3 regions of the Salicola sp. AFF1 genome follow, and region 3 is predicted to be linked to each of the others. Evidence: riboswitches for the same ligand, from Rfam matches in the RefSeq annotation. Region 3 holds a riboswitch; each other region holds the start of a gene.
What was found. A riboswitch is a leader RNA that binds a small molecule or an ion and turns the genes downstream of it on or off. The one in region 3 is predicted to bind cobalamin.
Positions count from the first base shown of each region.

Region 1: linked by a shared signal. The riboswitch ahead of AC1RQI_RS01510 (CbtB domain-containing protein) and the one ahead of AC1RQI_RS13555 (cobalt-precorrin-5B (C(1))-methyltransferase) in region 3 are both predicted to bind cobalamin.
Region 2: linked by a shared signal. The riboswitch ahead of AC1RQI_RS07795 (TonB-dependent receptor domain-containing protein) and the one ahead of AC1RQI_RS13555 (cobalt-precorrin-5B (C(1))-methyltransferase) in region 3 are both predicted to bind cobalamin.

Region 1 is NZ_JBXAYL010000002.1:27,223-34,679, reverse strand. Features, by position in the region: gene AC1RQI_RS01525 (AAA family ATPase) at 1-1,117, opposite strand, end outside; gene AC1RQI_RS01520 (hypothetical protein) at 1,232-1,387, opposite strand; gene AC1RQI_RS01515 (CbtA family protein) at 1,485-2,255, opposite strand; gene AC1RQI_RS01510 (CbtB domain-containing protein) at 2,342-2,533, opposite strand; cobalamin riboswitch at 2,571-2,779, opposite strand; gene AC1RQI_RS01505 (DUF1289 domain-containing protein) at 2,890-3,147, opposite strand; gene AC1RQI_RS01500 (porin) at 3,285-4,355, opposite strand; gene AC1RQI_RS01495 (ABC transporter substrate-binding protein) at 4,984-6,552, shown strand; gene AC1RQI_RS01490 (ABC transporter permease) at 6,669-7,457, shown strand, end outside.
Region 2 is NZ_JBXAYL010000009.1:16,612-24,068, reverse strand. Features, by position in the region: gene cbiB (adenosylcobinamide-phosphate synthase CbiB) at 31-966, shown strand; gene cobD (threonine-phosphate decarboxylase CobD) at 967-1,974, shown strand; gene AC1RQI_RS07805 (hypothetical protein) at 2,047-3,090, shown strand; gene AC1RQI_RS07800 (DUF3413 domain-containing protein) at 3,094-4,953, opposite strand; cobalamin riboswitch at 5,105-5,323, shown strand; gene AC1RQI_RS07795 (TonB-dependent receptor domain-containing protein) at 5,479-7,281, shown strand; gene AC1RQI_RS07790 (cobaltochelatase subunit CobN) at 7,281-7,457, shown strand, end outside.
Region 3 is NZ_JBXAYL010000023.1:9,544-17,000, reverse strand. Features, by position in the region: gene AC1RQI_RS13565 (ABC transporter permease) at 53-826, opposite strand; gene AC1RQI_RS13560 (ABC transporter ATP-binding protein) at 823-1,593, opposite strand; gene AC1RQI_RS13555 (cobalt-precorrin-5B (C(1))-methyltransferase) at 1,590-2,687, opposite strand; cobalamin riboswitch at 2,734-2,943, opposite strand; cobalamin riboswitch at 3,023-3,237, shown strand; gene AC1RQI_RS13550 (TonB-dependent receptor plug domain-containing protein) at 3,378-5,312, shown strand; gene AC1RQI_RS13545 (PepSY domain-containing protein) at 5,312-6,799, shown strand; gene AC1RQI_RS13540 (MerR family transcriptional regulator) at 6,911-7,457, shown strand, end outside.

The DNA of each region.
Region 1 (7,457 bases), on a different contig from region 3:
CGGCACTCAATCCCACTGATCGGGGTTTGTTGGCTGGCATCGCGCGCAGGCCCTCGGGCTGTTCCTGCATCCGGAACGTGCGGGGATCACCGGGGCTGACCGCGCTGGGTGGCATGCCGCCCCAATCGCCGCCCCCCTGGCCCCCCTCAGGACTTCCACCATCACCAGGGCCCTGCCCGGGGGTTCCCGAGCCGGAATCATCATGCCCCTGGCCCGAGGGTGGCGGGGAGCCCGAGGAGTCCGGCTCATGCCCCCGGCGGTGATGCAGGACCAGCTCCGCCACGGCGTCCACGTCCGCGGCGGTAATCACCCGGTTCCCTTGCCAGGCGGCGTGGGCCCCGGCGGCCTTGCGCCAGGTGATGTCGGCTCGCACCCCTTCAACCCCGGCTGCCAGGCACTGCTCCACGATCCGGGTTTCCTCGCTGGCCGGGCACTCGATGCCCGGATAGACCTCACGCGCCCTCTCGATCCGGTTACGAAGGTCGGCCTCCTGAGCCGCATAACGCTCAACAAACGCCTGGGGCGCCTGCTCAAACGCCATGCGCTGGCGCATGATGGCCGCTCTTTCGTCGACCACGTCAGGGGTGGTCAGCGCTACCGAGAGCCCGAAGCGATCCAGCAACTGGGGCCGCAACTCACCCTCGTCCGGATTCATGGTCCCCACGAGCATGAACTCGGCCGCATGCGTCCGGCTGATGCCGTCCCGCTCCACCCGGTTAACGCCGGAAGCCGCCACATCAAGCAACGAATCCACCAGCGGGTCCGGCAACAGGTTCACCTCGTCAACGTAGAGCACCCCGCCATGGGCCTTTGCCAACAGACCTGGATTGAAGGCCACGGACTGGTCGCCCAGGGCTTTCTCCAGGTCCAGGCTGCCGGTGAGCTGTTCCTCCGTGGCGCCCAGCGGCAGCGTCACGAAGCGCCCTTCCCCGCCGGGATGCAACCGTGCCAGACCACGCGCCAGGGTCGACTTGGCACAGCCACGCGGCCCGCTGATCAGGACCCCTCCCAGGCGTGGCTCAATACTCGCCAGGATCAGGGCCATTTTCAGATTGTCCTGTCCCACCACAGCGGTGAACGGGAAGACGGGCATGGATACGTTCTCATCAACCTGCATCGTCAAAGACGGCACTCCATCGTTCAAGCAAGCGCGTGTGGCCATACTGGCGCCGCGCCTGGCGTATAGCATTGCGCACACCACTGCGACCGAGCCGGGTGCCGGCGTCCAGGGCTAGTTCGTCTGAAAGGCCAGGCTCTTCGACCCCTCGGTGATCATGAGGATCACCCCACCGATGATGTTGGGGCCGTAGAGCGCCGATTGCGGGCCACGGAGGACATCCAGAGCGCAACGCTCATATCGGGCCTCGATGGCATCTTGATCAAGCACCGTTGCGGCACGGGGTAGTCCACCAGCCCTTCTTATCGCAAAAGGCGACAGTGACCTCATCCGGCGGGTTCAAACCGCCGACGGGCCATCAGGGCATTCACGCGGCCGCGTCTTCAGGGTCGTTGGACCGGTTCCCGGCAATCCGCCTGAGCACCAGCGCACAGGCCAGGCCGACCACCAGCCAGAACGCCAGGTTGGTTAATCCGGTCGCCCAGATAAAATCGTGATGCAACGCATGCAGCGTCGAGACCGCCTCCGGGTCGGGATGGGAAAACAAGGGGCCTTCAGGGTGTGCCGGGACAAAGAGATAGGGCAGACCCAGCAACGGCAGCCCCAGCGCCCTTTTCCAGCCGGACGCCAGGCACAGCAGCCCCAGCCCCGTGGCAGCCAGGATCACGGTCGTGACCCACCACAACTGACGCGTCGCCAGCGCCGCGCTGTTCGCCCCGGGGACCTCGGGAGGAAGCCCCAGCGAGGGCGCCACAAACACCACCAGGTAACCAACCAGCCCCAGCAAAAGCCCATGCAACGGGGTCAGCCTCAAACGTCCGCGTTCATGCAGCTGGTTCATGAGCACCAGCATGACGGCCGTAAAACCAACGCCCGCGAGCACGTTGGACAGCCCCGTGAAGAACAGGCGTTCACCGCCATCCGAAGGCGCCCAGCCATCCCCGCCATGCGCATGCCCCCCATGGCTATGGTCGTGCTCATGGCCATGGGCGTCAGCCGCTTCCGGTTGCGCCGCAGCGCCTTCGAACTGTTCGGCCGACAGAAGAATAGGGGTAACCCCAAAGGACTGGATGGCGGTCAGCAATACGCCAGCAACTGCGCCAATCAGACAGGCGCTCAGAATAAAGGATCGAAACATTCCGTTTTCCTCCGGCAATCAATGGTTCGTGCTGTTCAGACACAATCACCGGGCGGTTAATACCAACCCAATGAGCGGCTTGCCCCTTAGTGGCAGGGGAAGACGAAACTGTGCCGCGTATCGTGCGCCGCGTTGTGCACCGCTTCCATGGGCAGAAAGCCCACGCCAAAGAGGATGACAACGCCAAACAGCAGGACGGCACCTTGCTGGAGGAGCGAAGAGGATTGGGATGCCGAAGCGGAGTCCGCCCCGGTCGTATAGGAGGAATAGACCGACATTGTTTTACTCCCTGAGTGCCCGCCGCACCCTTAGTGGATGAAATACCAAAAACAGGCCGGTCTTCGGGCTCAAAAGGAGACAGCCAGCCTGGCTGTCTTCGCCTGCACCTTCCCGGTATGGAACCAGTGGTATTCGCAGGCTACGCCTTTATCACCGATGCGGGGGCAGCGATGGCATTGGCCTCAAGGGCCGCACCATACTTCCCGATTATCCCCTGACGGGGCACCTGTTTTCTGAGCGATTACCTTACTCATTTACCGGACAAAGCGCAACGCCCCGGCGAGGGATTCATGGGCCCTGCACCCGATGCGCGGCACCAGATGCGCGTGGCCGATTGCCGCCCCATTGTGCCCTGTTACCCCACTGACGGGGCCGGGCAATGGGTGGCACAGTCCGGGCACTGCGCCGGGGTACCGCCCTCGGGCACGGGCAGCACCCGGCCACAGTCACCGCAACGGGAACCAAGCGCCCGCATTACGGAATCACGCTCGTCGGCAGCCATCGACGACCACCGGACAATCTGGTCCCGGGACCGGCCGCAACCGATACAGGACTCATTCTGGAGACGGCAAACGCCGACGCAGGGCGAGGCAATACGAGACCCCTTGGCCATAACAGGATCCTCCATGGCTATTAAAGGCAAGCCGCCTACCCTACCACGCTGGCGGGCAGGCAATGACCCCGAATTGGCTGACTGATTCCGATCAGACCGGTATTGAATCTGAATTGCCCCGACCCCGTGACGCCATATCAAAAGTAGTAGACAGCGCCAACATTCAGCTCATTAATTTCTTCGTCAAGACCAACGTCTTCATTGTTGCGCTGCAGGGCTTCCGCGTAAACGTACATGTTGTCGTTCACGTTGCGCTTGGCCTGAACGGTGATGACATCACTTTCGTCGTCCGATGTATCTGCTTCAGCAGACTCATAGGATGCACGGAACGAGTTGGCGCCCATCGTATAATGACCCATGACACCGAACAGGTCCTGACCATTTTCAGCACCAAGCTCAATGGATGACCCATCATTGACATAGGCATCCTGCCCCTTACGCCTGTCGTAATAGGCATCCAATGTCAGATTCTCGTTAACGTCGAAAGCAACACTCAGACCATAGCTGTTTTCATTGCTTTGATCGGTTAGATAATGACCTGTCCTACCAGTTCCATCGTTGGAATCCATAGCCACTGCCACAGTCACAGGATCCATGGAGTATTTCATACCCAGCTGATAAGGGTGACTCGCATCCTGCTCAGGATCGCCGTTGCCAGAGTCGGTCATGCCATTGACCTGAACGACACCGTGAACAGTCAGCCCACCAAAACTGGGAGAAACATACTGTACAAGGTCATTTTCAGCGGTCGTATAACTCGCATACAGGTTATTCAGACCCACTTCATAGATCCAGTTACCATAGTCACCAACGAGTGCTTCATACTGTGAATCATCAGACCCGACCCAGATCCTGCCAAATGTCTCACCCTTGATACCGATATAGGCTTCATCCAGATCGTCCAGGCCTGAACTACCGCTTTCCTTATCGTCCGCCCTGATTCCCTCAAGTTCAATCTTTCCGAACGCAGTAATGCCCGGTGCCACTTCACTCTCGTGCTTCAGACCGATGGTGGAGCCGTTGTCCTTTAGCCCGTCGTTGGTGACACTGTTGACGTCAGAATCGACGTAGCGGTTAACCAGCTGAATATTACCGTACAACGTTGGCATGGAGTCCATGCTGGCCGCCAATTCCTCAACGGTCATCGCTGCAGCAGAGCCAGAGAAGGTCGCCGCAGCGACAGCGGATACGATCATGGTTTTTTTCATTTTTGGTTTTCTCTTTGGCTGAAGTGTTTTCAGTTTCTGTCAACACTTACGTTCCATTAAGTCAGCTCCAGATCACTATCTCGAACTGCGTTCCTATAGCGGTTACAGCCCTAAACCGACAAGTGCCTTTCATCTTCCCGGAAACGCCATCCGTTAAGACATTCTTATCAGCCACTTGTTCGTTAGTGCCGGTTTCCGTTTAAGCGGTAGCCCCAGTCAAGTTCCATTCACTCAAAAACCGATATCCCTATTACCTCCAGCAATTCACTAGAATTTTTTCATGCCGACCGCCCCTATACTTCTAAACAATTCAGACCACTTTTGCAAACCCCGACCCAGCCTTCCAGGCGATGGTTAATGCCCGATCCGGATAGTGCGGAGCGCCTCTACAGCGCCCTGAGGCGCCGATCAGGGATCGTTCGGATCAACGGTAAAGGAGCTGATTTGATCGACGAATAACGCCATGTTGTTTTTTCGATTGCCGTCAAAACCGGCAGTTCCTACATTCGTCAGTGTCTTGTCTGGCTGATTCTCCGGTCGGATGGGTCAGAAAGGCATCAGGTCTCATAATCAGGGCGCCGGTAGGAAGCCGGCGCAGATCAATAATAACGACAGGACCCCGAACGCCATGAAACGACTTATAACAACGATTGCCATTTGCATTACATTCACAGCCTCGGCCACGACAGCCGCCTCGCCATCGGAGGAGACCAAGGACATCCGGATTGCCTATGATGCTGACCCGGTCACTCTGGACATTCACGAGCAGCTGTCCGGCGGCATCCTCCAGCTTTCCCATATGACGTTTGATCCACTGATCCGGTGGAACAAGGACCTTTCCTTCGAGCCCCGCCTGGCCAAGAGCTGGGAACGCGTCGACGATCGGACCATGCGCTTCAACCTGCGTGAGGATGTCCAGTTCCATTCCGGCAACACCCTGACCAGTGAAGACGTGAAGTTCACCTTCAACCGCCTCAAGCGGAGTCAGGACTTCAAGGCCATCTTCAAGCCCTTCAGCGAACTGAACATCATCGACGACACCACGTTCGAGCTGGTCACGAAGAAGCCTTATCCCCTCGTGCTCAACGCCGCCACCTACATCTTCCCGCTGGACAAGCAGTTCTACACGGGCACTGACGAAGACGGCAACGACAAGAGCCGGATCTCCAAACAGGGCAGCACCTTCGCCTCGCGCAACCAGTCCGGGACCGGCCCCTACCGCGTCACGTCACGCCAGCAGGGCGTCAAGGTGGAGTTCGAACGCTTTGACGAGTACTGGGACGAGGCCTCACCCGGTAACGTCGAACACATCTCGCTGACGCCCATCAAGGAAAACAACACGCGCGTCTCGGCCCTGCTGTCCGGTGGCGTGGACTTCATCGCCCCGGTTCCGCCGACGGATCTGGCGCGGATCAAGCGTGATCCGAAGACCAGCCTGGAAACGATGAGTGGCACCCGCATCATCATGTTTCAGATGAACCAGAAGCGGGTTGAAGCGTTCAAGGATGCCCGGGTCCGTAAGGCGTTCGCCTATGCGATCAATCAGGAAGGCATCGCCCAGAAGATCATGGAAGGTTTCGCCACACCGGCCGCCCAACTCTCCCCAGAGGGCTATCAGGGGCATGTGCCGGAGCTTGAGAAGCGATTCGATGTGGCCAAGGCGAAGCAGTTGATGAAGGAAGCCGGCTACGGCGATGGCTTCACCATCTCAATGATGGCACCCAATAACCGCTACGTGAATGACGGCAAGATCGCCCAGGCAGTCGCTGCCATGCTGGCCCGGATCAACATCAAAGTGGATCTGAAGACCCTGCCCAAAGCCCAGTACTGGCCCGAGTTCGACAACCGTGCCGCGGACATGATGATGATCGGCTGGCATTCGGACACCGAGGATTCGGCGAACTTCTACGAGTTCCTGACCATGTGCCCGGATGCGGATTCCGGCGCCGGCCAGTACAACGCGGGCAACTACTGCAACCCGGAGCTCGATGAGCTGGTCGAGAAGGCCAACGTCGAAACCAACCGCGAGACGCGTGCCAAGCTTCTCCAGCAGGTTGAAAAAGGACTGTATGAGGACGCGGCCTTCATCCCGCTGCACTGGCAGGACCAGGCCTGGGCTTCGCAGAAGAACGTCAGGATCAAGCCCATCGTCAACGTCATGAACTTCCCCTACATCGGCGACCTGGTCGTCGAATAAACGGGCGCCCAATGGCTCACCGGCCCGCAAACCGGGTCCGGTGCCAGCCGTTGGCGGCAACGTTCAGAACGGCCCGGGATCGACGTTCCCGCGCCTCCGCATAGTTGGTGTCCCTCATGCTTGCTTTTCTGGTTCAGCGAATTGGCCAGGCCGCCCTGGTCATGTTCATCATCAGTGTGATCAGCTTTGCCATCCAGGATGGTCTGGGCGATCCCCTCCGGCAGATGGTCGGTCAGTCGGTCTCTGACGCCGAACGCCAAGAACTCCGCCAGGAACTCGGCCTGGATGACCCCCTGCTCTTCCAGTACGCCCGGTTTGCCGGAAACGCCGTACAGGGCGACCTCGGCACCTCCTATTTCTATGGAGAGCCAACGATGGACGTCATCCTCGACCACCTGCCCGCTACACTGGAGCTGGTGATTGCCGCCAGCCTGATCGTCGGTCTGTTCTCCGTTCCCATCGGGGTTTACGCAGCCATCCGCCCCCGGGCCTGGCTTGCGAAGTTCTTCATGGGCGTCAGCACTGTCGGCATCTCCATACCCGTCTTTCTCACGGCCATCGTCCTGATCCAGCTCTTCTCAATCGGCGTCACCGTTACCTGGTTCCCGTCCGATACCGGCTGGGGGCAATGGCTGAACGAGCTGCTGTCAACCGAAGGCGGCATGCCCTCCTATGGGCGTGGTAATGACCTGACACACCTGTTCGGCACCTGGGATTCCAATTTCTTCTCCGCCAGCGGTCTCCTGAACCTGGTGTTACCGGCCATTTCGCTGGCCGCCATCATGCTGCCGCTGTTCATCCGGCTGATCCGCGCGGAAATGATGGAAGTGCTCCAGAGCGACTACATCCGGTACGCCCGCGCCAAAGGCCTCACACCCCGTCGCGTCCACTTCGTGCATGCCCTG
Region 2 (7,457 bases), on a different contig from region 3:
CCTCCGGCTGTTTGGCGATGAGGCTGATGCATGAAATGGGTCTTTGCTGTGTTCGTTATGGCCTTGGTACTGGACCGTCTGCTCGGCGAGCCCAGGCGCTGGCACCCGCTGGTGGGGCTGGGCTGGTGTGTTGACGTACTGGAAAAGGCATTCAACCGCGAGGGAGGCGCGGGTGTTGGCACCGGCCTGCTGGCGATGCTCACCCTCCTGGCACCCCTGGTGGCACTGGCCGTTGCCGCTTCCTGGCTGCCGCTGCTGGCCTGGATGGGGCTCAGCACGGTTGTGCTCTGGTTGGCCATCGGTCATCGGAGTCTGGTGGAGCACGGCATGGCGGTGTACCGGCCATTGGTGGCGGCGGATCTGGGGGAGGCCCGTGAACGTGCCGGCATGATGGTCAGCCGCGACACCCGGTCACTGGATGAAGCAGGTATTGCCACGGCCACGACGGAATCCCTTCTGGAAAACGGCGCGGACGCCGTGTTCGCGAGCCTGTTCTGGTTCCTGGTGGGCGGACTTCCGGGGCTGGTGCTGCACCGCGTGGTGAACACCCTGGACGCCATGTGGGGCTACCGCTCGCCACGGTACAACCGGTTTGGGCGCGCGGCAGCGCGGCTGGACGATGCGCTGAACTGGATCCCTGCCCGGCTCACCGCGCTGGGGTATGCACTGGCTGGCCAGACGCGTTTGGCATTACGGTGCTGGCGGACCCAGGCCCCCGTATGGGAGAGCCCCAATGCCGGACCCGTGATGGCAGCCGGCGCCGGCGCTCTGGGGGTTCGGCTCGGTGGAGGAGCGCCCTATCATGAGGGCTGGCGTGAGCGCCCGGTGCTGGGTAGCGGTGCTGTCGCCGATGCTGGAACCATTTCGCGGGCCGCCGCTCTGATCCAGCGCAGCCTGGTGTTGTGGCTGGTGGTGGTCATGGTGATTATGGCGCTTGTTGAAGCGCTGGATTGGGGAGTCTTGTAAGTGGTGGCATCACACGGCGGTCGCCTGAACGAAGCGGCGCGGCACTGGGGCATCCCGTTGGCACAGTGGCTGGACCTCTCCACGGGGATCAACCCCTGGCCGTGGCCTGTGCCCGAGCTGCCAACCCAGGTGTGGCAGCGTCTACCGGAAGATGATGATGGACTTGCGGGGCTGGCCCGGCACTGGGCTGGCGCGCCGGAGACGGCCGGCTGTCTTCCGGTGGCTGGAACCCAGGCCGCGATCCAGGCGTTGCCCCGCTTGCGGGCGCCGGGGCGTATCGGGGTGCCGGAGCCCGCCTATGCGGAACACGCCGAGGGGTGGCGGGCTGGCGGGCACGAAGTGGTGCCATTCAACGCGCTTCCCAGTGACGAGGCGCTTGCCGGGCTGGATGCGCTGGTCTGGGTCAATCCCAACAACCCAACGGGTGAGGCGCTTACCGCGAGCCGCTTGCTGGCCTGCCATGAACGCCTGTCACGCCAGGGCGGCTGGCTGGTCGTGGATGAAGCCTTCATTGACGCGGAGCCGGAGCAGAGCCTGGTTCCGGAGACCGGGCGGTCCGGGTTGGTGGTCTATCGGTCATTGGGCAAGTTCTTTGGACTGGCGGGGCTGCGGGCGGGGTTGGTGTTCGGTCCGGGCAGTCTCTGTGACAGGCTCGGTGACGCCCTCGGCCCCTGGGCCGTCAGCCATCCGGCCCGGTTCCTGATGCGTCGGGCGCTGGCGGATACGGACTGGCAGCAGGCCACGGCCGATCGCCTCAGAGTGGACAGTGGCCGTCTCGCGAGCATGCTGCGGGACGCGGGCCTGCCACCTGGCGGCGGAACCCCGCTTTTCATGTACTGCCCTCATGAACGCCCGCGGCAGGTGGCTGAGGCTCTGGCGGAACAGGCCGTGCTTGTGCGGGTGTTCGATACGCCGCCGGCACTGCGCTTCGGGCTCCCCGGCCCGGCGTCCGAATGGCAGCATCTGGAGAACGCTCTGGCGCGCTTGCCCGCTTTTTTGAAGGTTTAACCCGACTGGATTGGCAGATATCGCGCTTTACGAACTATCTTGATGCCATAGGGCTAGGCAGGACAGGGGGCGATGATGACGTGCCGGTTGATTGTGCTGGGGCTGGTTCTGGCGCTAACGGGCTGTGGTGGTGGTAGCGCCAGTGACAGCGCCAGTGACGGCGCCAACGAGCCGGAAACCCTGGCTGAGGTGATCCCGGCCTGTAGCGGGGACCCGTGGCAACGCGTCCAGGCTACCGGAATCGACGCACCACCAGCGGATTCGGAAGCCTATGTGGTTCCCTCCAGTACCCGCCGCTCCCACATCCAGGATGCCTTTCAGTCGTTCGCGACCACGGACTACAAAGCAGCACTGGCCGGCGCCAGTGCGGCTGCCTATGAGCTGTGCCGCTCGGACAGCGCCGCGGGGACCCTGGTGTTCTGGTATCCCGTGAACGCGGGTGAAGGCCATGCCCGCTGGGCGATACGCGCCCAGACCGATGCCCGCCCACTGGTGGTGGAGTCGCCCCATGGTTTCTTCGAGACGGATACCCTTACGCAGGCCATGGAGATCTTCCGGGAGCTGAACGCCCGGGCCTTGCTGGTGAACGCGGGCCACCGTTGCGCCAATGGCACACCTTCCGGCTGTGATGGCACGACCTCGGTCTGTAGCGGCAGCAGCGAGCCGTTCCGGGAGTCGGACATGGCCCATACTCTAGAGGCCTTTTTCCAGGTGGCCCACCGTGAGATTGGCGCCCTGTATCCGGACACCTGGGTGTTGAACCTGCATGGCATGTCGCGGGAGGGAATCAGCCTTTCCAATGGCACCCAGAGGGCGACGGAGCAATCCAGTACTGTCGCCCGCTTCCACGGTGAACTGGCTGCGCGGTTCCCGGACCGTTCCGTCACCACCTGCAATGCCTACGGCAATACAGAGGCTACCCATCACCTGTGTGGCACCACCAATGTGCAGGGGCGCCAGCGTAATGGCTCTCCGGATGCCTGCACGCAGCCGGCGGAGGCTGCTTCGGGCCAGTTCCTGCACCTGGAGCAGAACCGCTCCATTCGAACCGACCAGGCCCGCCGGGAGCAGGTGATCGACGCTCTGGACGCTGTTCTGCCAACGGGCGGCAACTAGGGCCTACCGGTAGAACCGGGACATCTCCTTGAGCACGGCCTGGACAGTGGCGGGCTCGGGCGTGAACGCCGGGGCCGGGTCAAGGTTGTCGTCCCGTGTTTCCACATGACCGGAGGCGTACTGAACGATGTGGTGGTCTTCAAGCAGCACGGCGTAATCCATGTAACTGTGGGCGATGCTCCAGTCGCGCTCGCGTTTCTGGAAAAGGCCGTTGCCCGTTGCATAATGCTCGGCGGGGGTGGCGTCGCAGCCCAGGGCCTTGCCCATGAGGGTGGGCGCAACGTCGAAGTGTTCCGTTCTGTATTGGAAGCGCTTGCTGCCCCGGCCGGGCCAGTGAACGATCATCGGCACATGCAGCTGGTACTGACCGAAGTTGCTGCCATGCCCCCAGTAGTTCTTGCCGAAGTCATTGAATTCCTGGCCGTGATCGCCGGTGATCATGACGATGGTGGAGGCGAGGAGCCCGCGCTTCTTGAGGTCCGAAAGCACACGCTCAACCTGGTTATCCACGAAGTGCAGTGTGGACTTGTAGTTGTTGCGCATCAGTTCCGGGTTGAAGTCCGGACCCAACGCAAGCTTGTTCACCGGATCCCAGTAAGGCTGGAACTTGACGGGGTAGTCATCCGGAACGCGGTGGTTGTGGGGCGTATCGTAGAAAAGGAAACCGAAAAATGGCGCATCCTGGTTGGCGTTTTGCCTTTGTTCCGTGAACCGCAGCCAATCCGTGGTAATGCGCCTGTCCCGGTCCCAGGGCTCCTCTCCCGGCGTTTCCAGCCGCAGGCCCTCGACCGACGAAAAGACGTTCTTGTTAAAGGCAGGGCTGATCAACGGCGCGGAACCAAGAACCTTGAGCTGGTAATCCAGGGCCTGGGCCCGGGTCAGCATAACCGGCGGGCGCTGTTCGCTGGTGAAGGCGTCCCAGTAACCCGCGGGCAATGAGTAGAAAAGCGTGAAAATGCCGGGCTTGGTCGCATTGCCATTGCTGTAGTGGTTGGTGAATCGCAGGTTCTGTTTGGCAAAGGCGTGAATAGTCGGCATCCAGCGCGGATCCAGCATGTCCCCACGGGCCCCGTCGATGGCTATTACGAGCACATTAGGCCGTTGCTCCGGCGGGCTACAGCTGAGTGGCTCCAGCGGGTAGTCAAGCTGGCCGCTCCCGTTATTATCCGAAAGCGCACTTGTGGCACGGTTCTGCTGTACAACCTTCGGGTCAACAAGCCCATTGTTGGCCATGAAGCGCTTGGCCGTTGCGCCGTAATACAGCGGTATGGTCCGCGTTATACCGGTGATCCGGCTGTCGTGGTGGGCGTCCGCCCAGGCGTGCCAGCCGTGCACCGTGAGCTGCCCCGCCAGGATGGCGGAAATGGCGAGAGCCAGCCATCGCGGGCGGGGACGCCAGCGCGTCAGGCCCACGGCCAGCAGAAACTCCACGACAAGGACCCCCAGCGCAGCCGTATTGGCCACAGCCCACATCTGCCAGGGAAACGAGAACACCTGGGTGCCCCCTTTCAGCGCCATATCCAGTACAAAGCCGGACAGGTGAAAGCGGAACTGGGCATAGGTTACCGTGTCGATCAGGAGCAGGCTCAGGGCCGCGGTGGCGTACACCGTGCCCGTGGCGATGAGCAGGCGCCGGCTGGGGATCAGGCCGGCCACGAACAGGGGCATGCCCACAACCAGGGCAAGCAGGGGGAACTGGCTCAGGTACAGAACGCTCAGGTAAAGCCCTGTTGTCTGATCCGGGACGGTTATCCAGGGCAGGTAGCGCAGTCCGATCAGAAGTGTCACAGCCCCGTTGATGAGCAGGAACCAGCCGCACCAGCTCAGTCGTTGCCCAACGCTTTCAAGTCCGGTTTTCTGCAAACCACTCTTCCTCATAGTCAGGATTCATAATCTGCCACTTCATAATAGGCAATCGGTTTCGGGGATCCAACCCAGCTCTTATCCGTAGTTGTACGGCTTTGCGCCTGGCTTGCGGCTCAAGCCGATTTGACCCCACAGGGGGGGATTGGTACGGTTCGAGCCGCTTTCAGGTTTCCCTTATTGAAAAGGGATGAAACGGGAAGTCGGTGAGCTGTGCCAAGCAGTGAGTCCGGCGCTGCCCCCGCAACGGTGATTGAGTCAAAAGCGGCCATCGCGCCACTGTGCCGGAGAAGCATGGGAAGGCGGTCGTTCAGGATGCAGCCCGCATCCGCTCATCAGCCCGTAGACCGGCCTGGAAAGAACGCCATGCGTTGCGGTGGGCAACGACAGGCCGGTCGGATCTTCCCCCGCGGCTCGCGCCGCGCAGTCTCCAGCTCTCCGCCGCCTGTCCTCCCGAGCTTGCTCCCGTAACGCTTTCAGTCATGCTGTGCGGGGAAGCGCAGCGGGCACCAGGGAGTCCCAGTTATGAATCGTCTACCTCTGTTTACCTGTCTGGCGGCGGCCAGTCTTGCGCCGCTCTACGCGACAGCCCAGCAGGGTTCCGACACAACCCAAGTGGCCGCACTGACGCTGGACCCTCTGGTCGTCACCTCGACCCTGGGTGTGGAAACAACAGAAGAAAGCCTTTCCTCCGTAACGGTGATCGATTCCGAGGAGCTTGAGCAACGCAACCCCAAGGAATTGAGCCAGATCCTGCAGGGTCAGGCAGGGATCAACGTCACCTCCAGCGGGAGTTTCGGCAAGGCCACCAGTGTCTTTACCCGGGGTACGGGCAGTGAGTCCACCATACTGCTGCTTGACGGGATCCGGATCCGCTCCGCAACGCTGGGCAGCGCCCCCTGGCAATACATCCCCCCGCAACTGCTGCAGCGCATTGAAGTCGTGCGCGGGGCAAGAGGCTCCCTTTACGGTTCGGATGCTGTGGGAGGCGTTATCCAGGGATTCACCACGCCACGGGACGATCAGGACAAACAGTGGCTGGAGGTCGGCGGTGGTAGTTTCGCAACCCAGCAATATGGTGGCGGCATCAGCGGCCAATCCGGCGGCACCCGCTATAGTGTTCAGGGTCATTACATGGACACGGACGGAACCAACCTGCGTCCCGGTGGTGAGGACAAAGGCTTCCGGAATGCCGCCGGCACCTTCAACCTAAGCCACGAATTCAATAATGGGGCCTCAGTAGGCGTTGTTGGGCTTCACAGCAGCGGCAATACCGAGTTCTTCGGTGGTGAGACGGATTTCGACATGCGGACCCTGGGCCTCAAGGCGAGCACCCCCGTGATGGATCACTGGTCCACATCCGTCCAGCTGAGCGAGGCGCGTGACGAACAGGATAATGAGCGGGATTCCGGCGCCAGCTTCTTTGATACCCGCAGCCGCACGGCCCGCTGGGAGAATTCCTTTGCATGGGCTGATCATGAGCTTATCGCGGGGGCTGAATACCGCGTCGACGATGTGGACAGCAGCACGGCCTACGCCGAGGACAGCCGGGACAATACGGCCGCGTTTGCCCAGCTTCTGAGTGAGTTCGGGCCAGCCAGTCTTCAGGTCAGCGGGCGCTGGGATGACAATGAGGCATTTGGCGAAGAAACCACCGGCTCTATCGCCCTCGGGTACGACCTGGGATCCGTCTACAGCGCCCGGGCCAGTTATGGAACGGCCTTTCGTGCGCCCACCTTCAATGACCTCTATTACCCTGGCTTTGGCAACCCGGATCTGGACCCCGAAACCTCGGACACACTCGAGGTTGGATTCAGGGCCGACCATGACGCGCTGTTCTGGGATGTGGCTGTTTTCCGAACCGATATTGATGACCTGATCAGCGCCCAGCCGGATAACATCAGGCGTTCACGCATTGAAGGCGTGGAGCTGGCTGGTGGTTTTGAGGTTTCGGACGTTGAAATGAACGCTTCGTTTACGTTCCAGGACCCGGAAGACCGGTCCACCGGCAACCGGTTGCCCCGCCGTGCCAAGCGCACCATGAGGCTGGATGCTGATTACACACCAGCCAACTACCACCTGGGCGCGTCATTTGTCGCCGAGGGTGACCGTTACAACGACCAGGCCAACAGCAAGAAGCTTGCAGGGTTTGGCCGGCTTGATCTGAGCGCCGGCATGGATGTGACGTCTCTTTTGTCGGTCAGCCTGAATGTCGACAACGCCCTGGATCGGCGTTACAGCACAACCAGCCGGAGTTTTGCACCGTCCTTTGATTATCTTGCTGCTGGCAGGGCGGTATACGCCAGCATTCGTTATGGAGTGAAGTAATGCGACAAGGAATATGGATCCTCTTCCTGGTACTGGTGGCGCCCATGCTCCACGCCGCCACCATTGTGGGCATTGTCTCCGACCGCTCCTCGGTGGAAATGGCGGCTGGGGCGGAAAAGCACCTGGAAGCATTCCCGGAGCATGAGATCGTGCTGCGCACGCCCGAGCAGCTCAAA
Region 3 (7,457 bases):
CCCGATTCGCTCAGGCAACCAACCAACATTCTTGTGTCCACGTTTACCTGACTCATGGCTTGATTCGTACACCTCTTGCCACCAGCCACCATGCGACGCCCCCCGTAATGACCGTCACCACCGGCAGAACCAGAAACGTCCACCCACCTCCGATGGTCCCCTCGTCGAGAAGGCTGTAACGGAAGCCGTCCACGATGTAGACCATGGGGTTGGCCAGGGAGACGGTGTCCCAGGGGGCAGGCAGGCGGTCGATGGGATAGAAAACGCCGCCCAGATAGATCAGCGGCGTCAGCAGGAAGGTGGCGATGACCGAGGTGTCGTCAAAGCTGCGGGCAAAGATGCCATTGAGCAGGCCCGCAAAGGCAAACAGCAGGGCGCTGAGTACCGCCACCATCAGGCCTACCCCCGGGTGCTGGAGCTCGAGCTCCGTCATGGGCAAGGCCACCATCAGAACCAGCGCCCCGGCCATGAGCCCACGCAGCACGCCAGCGGTGGCGAAACCGGCAACGATGAGCCAGGCCGGCATGGGGGCAACCAGCATCTCCTCAATATGGCGCTGGAGGCGGGCCCCGAAGAACGCCAGGGTGGTGTTGTTGTAGGCATTGGTGACCACGGCGAAGAGCACCAACCCGGGCATGAGGTAATCCGCGTAGCGGGCGCCGCCCACCTGGCCAAGGTCGCGCCCCACGAAATGGCCGAAGATCACCATGAAGAGCGTGGCGGTAACCACGGACGGCAGCAGGTTCTGGACCCAGGAACGCAGGAAGCGCCGCACCTGTTTGATGACCAGGCCCTGGTAGGCGTTCCAGAGGATGGCGGCGTTCATGGCGATGCCTCCTCACCCGGTTCGCCGCCTTCGAGCAGGCGCAGGAAGCGGGCTTCCAGGCCCTGGTCGCCGGTGCCGCTGCCAGCGTCGGCGCCAAAAAGGCATTCGGGCGTGTCGTTGGCGATCAGGCGCCCTTCCCGGAGCACGGCAACGGTCTGGCAGAGGTCACGCATTTCCTCAAGGTAGTGACTGCTCATCAACACAGTGGTCCCGCCGGCATTGAGTTGCTGCAGCAGCGACCAGGTGTCGCGGCGGGCTTCCACATCGAGCCCGGCCGTGGGTTCATCGAGGATCAGCAGTTCCGGTTCGTGCACCAGGGCCCGGGCCATCATCAGCCGGCGCTTCATGCCGCCGGACAGGCCCCAGGGCTTGCGTTCGGCGCGCTCCAGCAGACCCACGCGCTCAAGGACCGCCCGGGTACGCTCGCGAGCACGGCGGCGGGGCAGGCCGTAGTACATGGCCTGGGTGGCGATGATCTCGTTGATGGGCTCGAAGCTGTTGAAGTTCACTTCCTGGGGCACCAGCCCCACCCGGCGGCGGGCGGCAACGGGGTCGCGCTCCGGATCGTGGCCGAAGAGCCGCACGGAGCCAGCCTCGATCCGTACAAGCCCGGTCATTAGCCCGATCAGGGTGCTCTTGCCCGCGCCGTTGGGGCCGAGCAGGCCCTGGAAGGCACCGCGTTCGACGCTCAGGTCCACACCGTCCAGCGCCGCCTGCCCCCCTTTGTAGGTCTTGCGCAGTCCCTGGAGTTCAATGGCCGCGCTCATGCCACCCCCTCGGCAAAGCCGATCAGTTCGCCCCGGCGGCTCACGCCGCACACCGTCAGGTGCGGGTTATCAGGGAGGTAGTCACGCATCCGGGCCAGGCCCATGCCCGCCACCCGATCGCCCAGCGGAACGCCTGCCTGCTGGCAGGCTTCCAGTGCCTCGATGCTGGTATTGGCGGTGCGGACCCAGTCAGCCAGTTCCGTGCCGGCACCGGCGGCCAGGGCCTGGTCGGCGATGAAATCAAAATCGATGGCGCAGCGGGCACTGTGGGTATCCGGCTCACCAGCGGCGAACTTGCTGAGCTTGCCAAAGCCACTGGCGAGCGTCACGCGCGGCAACGGGTGCTTTTTCAGATACTTGAGCAGGGCCCCGAACATGTCCCCCATTTCCACAATGGCGCCTTCCTCAAGGCCGAAATGGGAGCGCATGAACGATTCGCTGGTGCCACCGGTGCAACCGGCAATATGGGTGAGGCCATTGGCGCGCGCCACATCCACCGACTGGTGAATGGAGGCGATGAACGCGGAGCAGGAGAAGGGACGCACAATGCCGGTGGTGCCGAGCACCGACAGGCCCCCTTCAATGCCCAGCTTGGGGTTCATGGTATTGCGGGCGATGGCCTCGCCGCCGTCGATGCCCACGGTTACGCGGAAGCCCCCCTCGTAGCCGGCGTCCGAGGCAACCGCTTCCAGGTGCTCCGTGATCAGCCGCCGGGGCACCGGGTTGATGGCGGGCTCGCCCACGGCCACCGGCAAGCCCGAACGGGTCACGGTTCCGACCCCCTCGCCCGCTTGGAACCGCACCCCCGGCTCACCCACCAGCTCCAGGCGGACCCAGAGGCGGGCGCCATGGGTCGCATCCGGGTCATCGCCCGCATCCTTGATCACGCCAGCGGTGGCGCTGGTACCAGTGACATTCAGGTCCTCAATGGTCATGAGCGGCTCCTGGCCACGCGGCAGGCGGATGCGCACGCCACGGTCCTCGGTCCCGGCCAGCAGCGCACGGGCGGTCGCAACCGAGGCCGCGGTGGCGCAGGCTCCCGTTGAGAGGCCCTGACGCAGGGGGCCATTGTGCTCTGGGGTTTCAGGACGCATGGTGGCTTGAGTCGTGGGCGCTTCACCGCCGTGCCGCCCGCACTGACGCGATGGTTTCCCCTGGGCCGGTCTCCGGACTCATGCTGGAACCTGGACCGGTTCGGGCGGATCGCCTTCCCATGATGGTGCCATCACAGTGGCAGGGATGATCCGCGCCCAGCATTCACCGTTGCGGGGGCAGTCCCGGAGTCTCACCGGGTTCCCGTTTCAGCCGGCATCTGAACAAACGCCGGCCACCCAGGGACGAAAGAGGGGTGAATCCTAGAGGATCGGGGCACCCTGGTCAAACCGCCACCAACTCATCCACGGTTTTTGACTTCCGTCACACGATGCCCTAGCCTCCCCAGCGCTTCGGTCAGCGCTCCATAACGAGCGCACGGGAACCCGGTGAGACTCCGGGACTGACGCGCAGCGGTATTGGGGAACGAGGATCACAGGGGGCTACCCCCAGGCACTGTCCAGACCGGATGGGAAGCTGTGATCCAAGGCCTGCGCCCGATTTGGGCGCCCGCCCCTGAGTCCGAAGACCTGCCGAAGCCCGGGCCCCATCAAAGGTGGCCCGGAAGCCGAGCCTTCGCGACTGAGGTATTCGGGCCGCCAACGGACCGGTTGCACCACCGCTGACCCCGCCTGTCGGCCTGCGCCCACGTGAGGGCTCCATCGCTAATGTGCAGTGCATGGAGACCTTGTATGAAACGATTATGCCTACTAGTCACGCTTCTATCCCCAGTATCGGCGCTCGCCGCTGATCACCACATGGCGCTCGATGAGCTGGTGGTTCAAGGGTCTGCCCTTGAGGAAACCCTGCCCTCGGAGTTATCCGACTACGGCGCTGAACTGGAAGTGATCGACAGTGAAGAACTCGACAGGACCGGTGTCAGCGACATTGGCCAGGCTCTTCGGGGTAACGTACCGGGGCTCTACCTGAATCCCAAGACCGGCCGCGGTGATTACGCCAGCATTTCCATCCAGGGCTCGCGTAGCGAGGATGTGCTCTGGCTGGTGGATGGGGTGCGCATCAACAACCGGCTCTTCGGCAGCACCTCGCCACTGGACTCCATCAGCACCCATATGGTCGAGCGCATCGAGATCCTGAAAGGTGGCCAGGGCCTGTTCTACGGCACCCAGGCAGTGGCCGGAGTTGTGAACATTGTCCTGCGTAAGCCCGAAAAGGACTCCGGGGGCAACATCACCGGCGCGCTCGGATCACTGGGCGACCGCCGCCTTGCCGGCCATGTCAGCAATCGCAACGAGTACGGGCGGTGGCTGGTATTTGGCGAACACGACCATTCGGACGGCTACCGCCCCTACCGGGACAGTGAGCTGCTTGAAAGCGCCCGGCGTCAGAAGCGTGGTTTCACCCGCAGCTCCTACGGCGGCCGCTACCTGCTGGATGCGGGCGAAGGTAAGTCATTGAACGCCCTCGTGGTCCGCAACGATGTGGAAGCCGACTTTCCCCGGGGCAACAGCAACTTCAAGGCCGTTAACGACCGCGATGAGAACATTGTTTCCCTGAAATGGGATCATCAGGTGAATGAGCAGAACGGTTATTTCGTCAAAGCCTACTGGCACGACTGGTGGACCGATTACACCCGCCTGAGCATGGACAAGGACGGCACCGTCAACCTCATTAACGATCGGGCCGAATGGGGGTTCGATGACTATGGCGTCAATCTGACCGGTCGCCACACCACGGATGGCGGCTCCCAGCTTCTGGGCGGCGTGGATTACCAGCGCTATCAGGGCGAGGACTATTCGCTGCGCATTGACGGCAAGACTGAGGCCGTTACGGCGGGCTTTGTTCAGTATCGGCCCCACCTGAGTTTCTCGCCCAGTACCCACCTGGCCCTGGGCGCCCGCTACAACCACTCCAACTTCGCCGATGACCACAGCATCTGGAACATCAGCCTGAAGCAGCCGCTCCCCAAAGACCTCCACCTGAAAGCCAGCGTGGGCACCAACTTCCGGCTGCCCTCGGCCTTTGAGATGTTCGTGATTGACGAGGACTTCCCGGCCGGGAATGAAAACCTGGAACCGGAGGAGAGCATCAACAGCAATGTGTCGCTGACCGGTCACATCGGCAACCCCGTGAAATGGCAACTGGGTGGCTTCTACCGCGAGATCGACAACCTCATCAAGGTTGATGATGGCCAGTACGCCAACAGCAACCAGACGGTCCGGGTCCACGGTGCTGAGGCCGCTCTCAACCTGGGCGGAGACCGTGGCTGGCAGCTGGATCTGGACGCCACCTGGGCCGATGCGCGGGAAGGTGGCAGCGATGAGCAAATCGCCGGCATCCCCGAATGGCACGCCAACGCCACGCTCAGCTGGCAGGGCGACAATCAGGGCTGGGAGCTTAATGCCCGCCACACCGGCGACGTGACCACAAGCACGGCGGACATTGGCAAGCAGTCCTACGGCGACTACACCCTGCTGAGCGCCAGTGCCTGGCGTGAGTTCGGAGCCGATGGCGCTAACCGGGTCACCCTGCGCCTGGAGAATCTGAGGGATCAGCAGTACGCCAACGGCGTCGCTCAGGTAACGCCCCCGAATGGCGAGCCGTACCGTCAGGACACCCTGGGCCCGCCCCGCAACGTCCAGCTTGAGTACAGCCGGAGCTTCTGATGGCGAGCCGGCTCAAGAAACGGACCCTGCGCTGGCTCATCCCGGTTCACCGCTACCTCGGGCTCGGGATGAGCCTGATCCTGCTGCTGTGGTTCGCCTCGGGCATCGTCATGATGTTCGAGGGCTACCCACGGACCCCGGCCAGTGATCGCATGGCGTGGCTCGCCCCAATGGACCCGGGAAAGCTCGCGGCAACGCCCACCAGGGCGTTGGCCGCGCTGAATCTGGAAGAACCCGCGGCCCTGCGGATCAACCAGCCCGGCAAGCGCCCCCGGATCCATGCCATGGACGCCCAAGGGCAATGGCGCAGCGCCTTCGCCGACACCGGCCAACCCGCGCCACCACTGAACCGGCAACAAGCCCGTAAGCGGGCACGTGAACTCAGTGGTGCCGCCGTGGCCTCGGTCACGCGGCTGGATGGGCCGGATCAGTGGACGGTCAACAGCCACGTCCGCGCCCCGGCGCCACTCTGGCGCGTGGCACTGGCGGATGACGCCGGAACCCATCTGTACCTCTCAAGCCCTACCGGCGAAGTCATCCACAGCACCACCTTCCATGAGCGGGTCTGGGGCTACGCCGGCCCGGTTATCCACTGGATCTACCCGACCCAGCTGCGCCAGCTCAGCGGCGTCTGGCGCCAGGTCGTGCTCTGGGTTTCCGGCATCGGGACCCTGGCCACCCTCAGTGGCCTCATACTGGGGCTCATGCTGATGCGCCGGAATAAGCGCCGGGGCGGCGTCAGTCCCTTCCAGGGGCTGTTCCGGTGGCACCATTACCTGGGTCTGGCCTTTGGCACACTGGCGGCAACCTGGGTGTTCAGCGGGCTGCTGTCGATGAGCCCCTTCTATTGGACCTCGGCGGACCGGGACCCGGCACTGGGGCAGCACCTGGGCCACAGCAGCCCGGCAACCCATGAGCAGGCCAGTGCCCCAGCACAGGTTGGCGGACTTGCAGGCGCCACACCCCGCGAGCTGCAACTGCACCGGTTCAATGGTCAACTCTACTACCGCACCATGGACGCCAGCGGGGCCGAACAGTTGTACCCCGCCTCGCAGGCCGCCGCTCCCGTGGGAGAGGACGGCAACCTGCCGGCAAACCGGGTCAGGGAGGCCGCCGAGGCCGCGGACAGTGAATTAACCGCCTTCCAGGAACAGAACGCATACGACGCCTACTACTACGCAGGCCGGGCGGCCCGTATTGGCGGGGAACAACCCACCCTGCCGGTCTACCGCGCAACCTATGATGACGGCGCCCGTCTCTACATTGATCCGGCCACCGGTGGGGTGCTCCAGCACTCAACGCCGCTCACCCGGCTCAACCGCTGGCTCTACAATGGCCTGCACAGCCTGGACTTCCCGGTACTCAACCCTGGCAGCGTCGCCTGGTATGCCCTGGTCCTGGCGCTGTTGAGCGGTGGCACCCTGCTCTGTCTGAGCGCCACCTGGCTGTCCGTCCGCTATCTGTGGCGCCGCCAGCGCGGCCGCTGAGCCCTTCAACTAACCACAGCGCCATCACACAATGGTGAGATGGCGCTATTCTTTCCCCTGCTTCCGCGCTAAAATGCCGTTTTCACTCATGAAACGGGCAGAGACCGCCCCATGGCGCAGAGCGGCAATCAGGAATCCGGCGAGTTTTCCATCGATCAACTGGCACGCGCCAGCGGCATGACGGTCCGCAACATCCGGGTCTACCAGGAGCGCGGCCTCATACCGCCGCCCGAACGCCGGGGCCGCAAAGGCATCTACAGCGAGACCCACCTCTCGCGGCTGCGCATTATTGGGCGGCTGCTTGAGCGTGGCTATACCCTCAACAACATCGCGGAACTGGTTGAGAGCTGGGAAAAGGGCAACGGCATCGAGCACATCCTGGGCCTGGAGAAAGCCGTGGTCAGCCCCTGGTCGGATGAACTGCCCGAATACCTCACCAAGCGCGAACTGGTCCAGCGCTTCGGCAGCATCTTCATGGGCCCCGCGCTCAAGCGCGCTGAAGAGCTGGAACTGATCATCCCCGAAGGCCGGCGCTACCGGATTCCCAGCCCGCGCATCCTGCACGCCGGCTCGGAGCTGGCCAAGGCCGGCATCCCACTGGAGGACATGCTGGATGTGGTGGCCTACCTGCGCCACAACGTCGAGCAGGCGGCGGAGG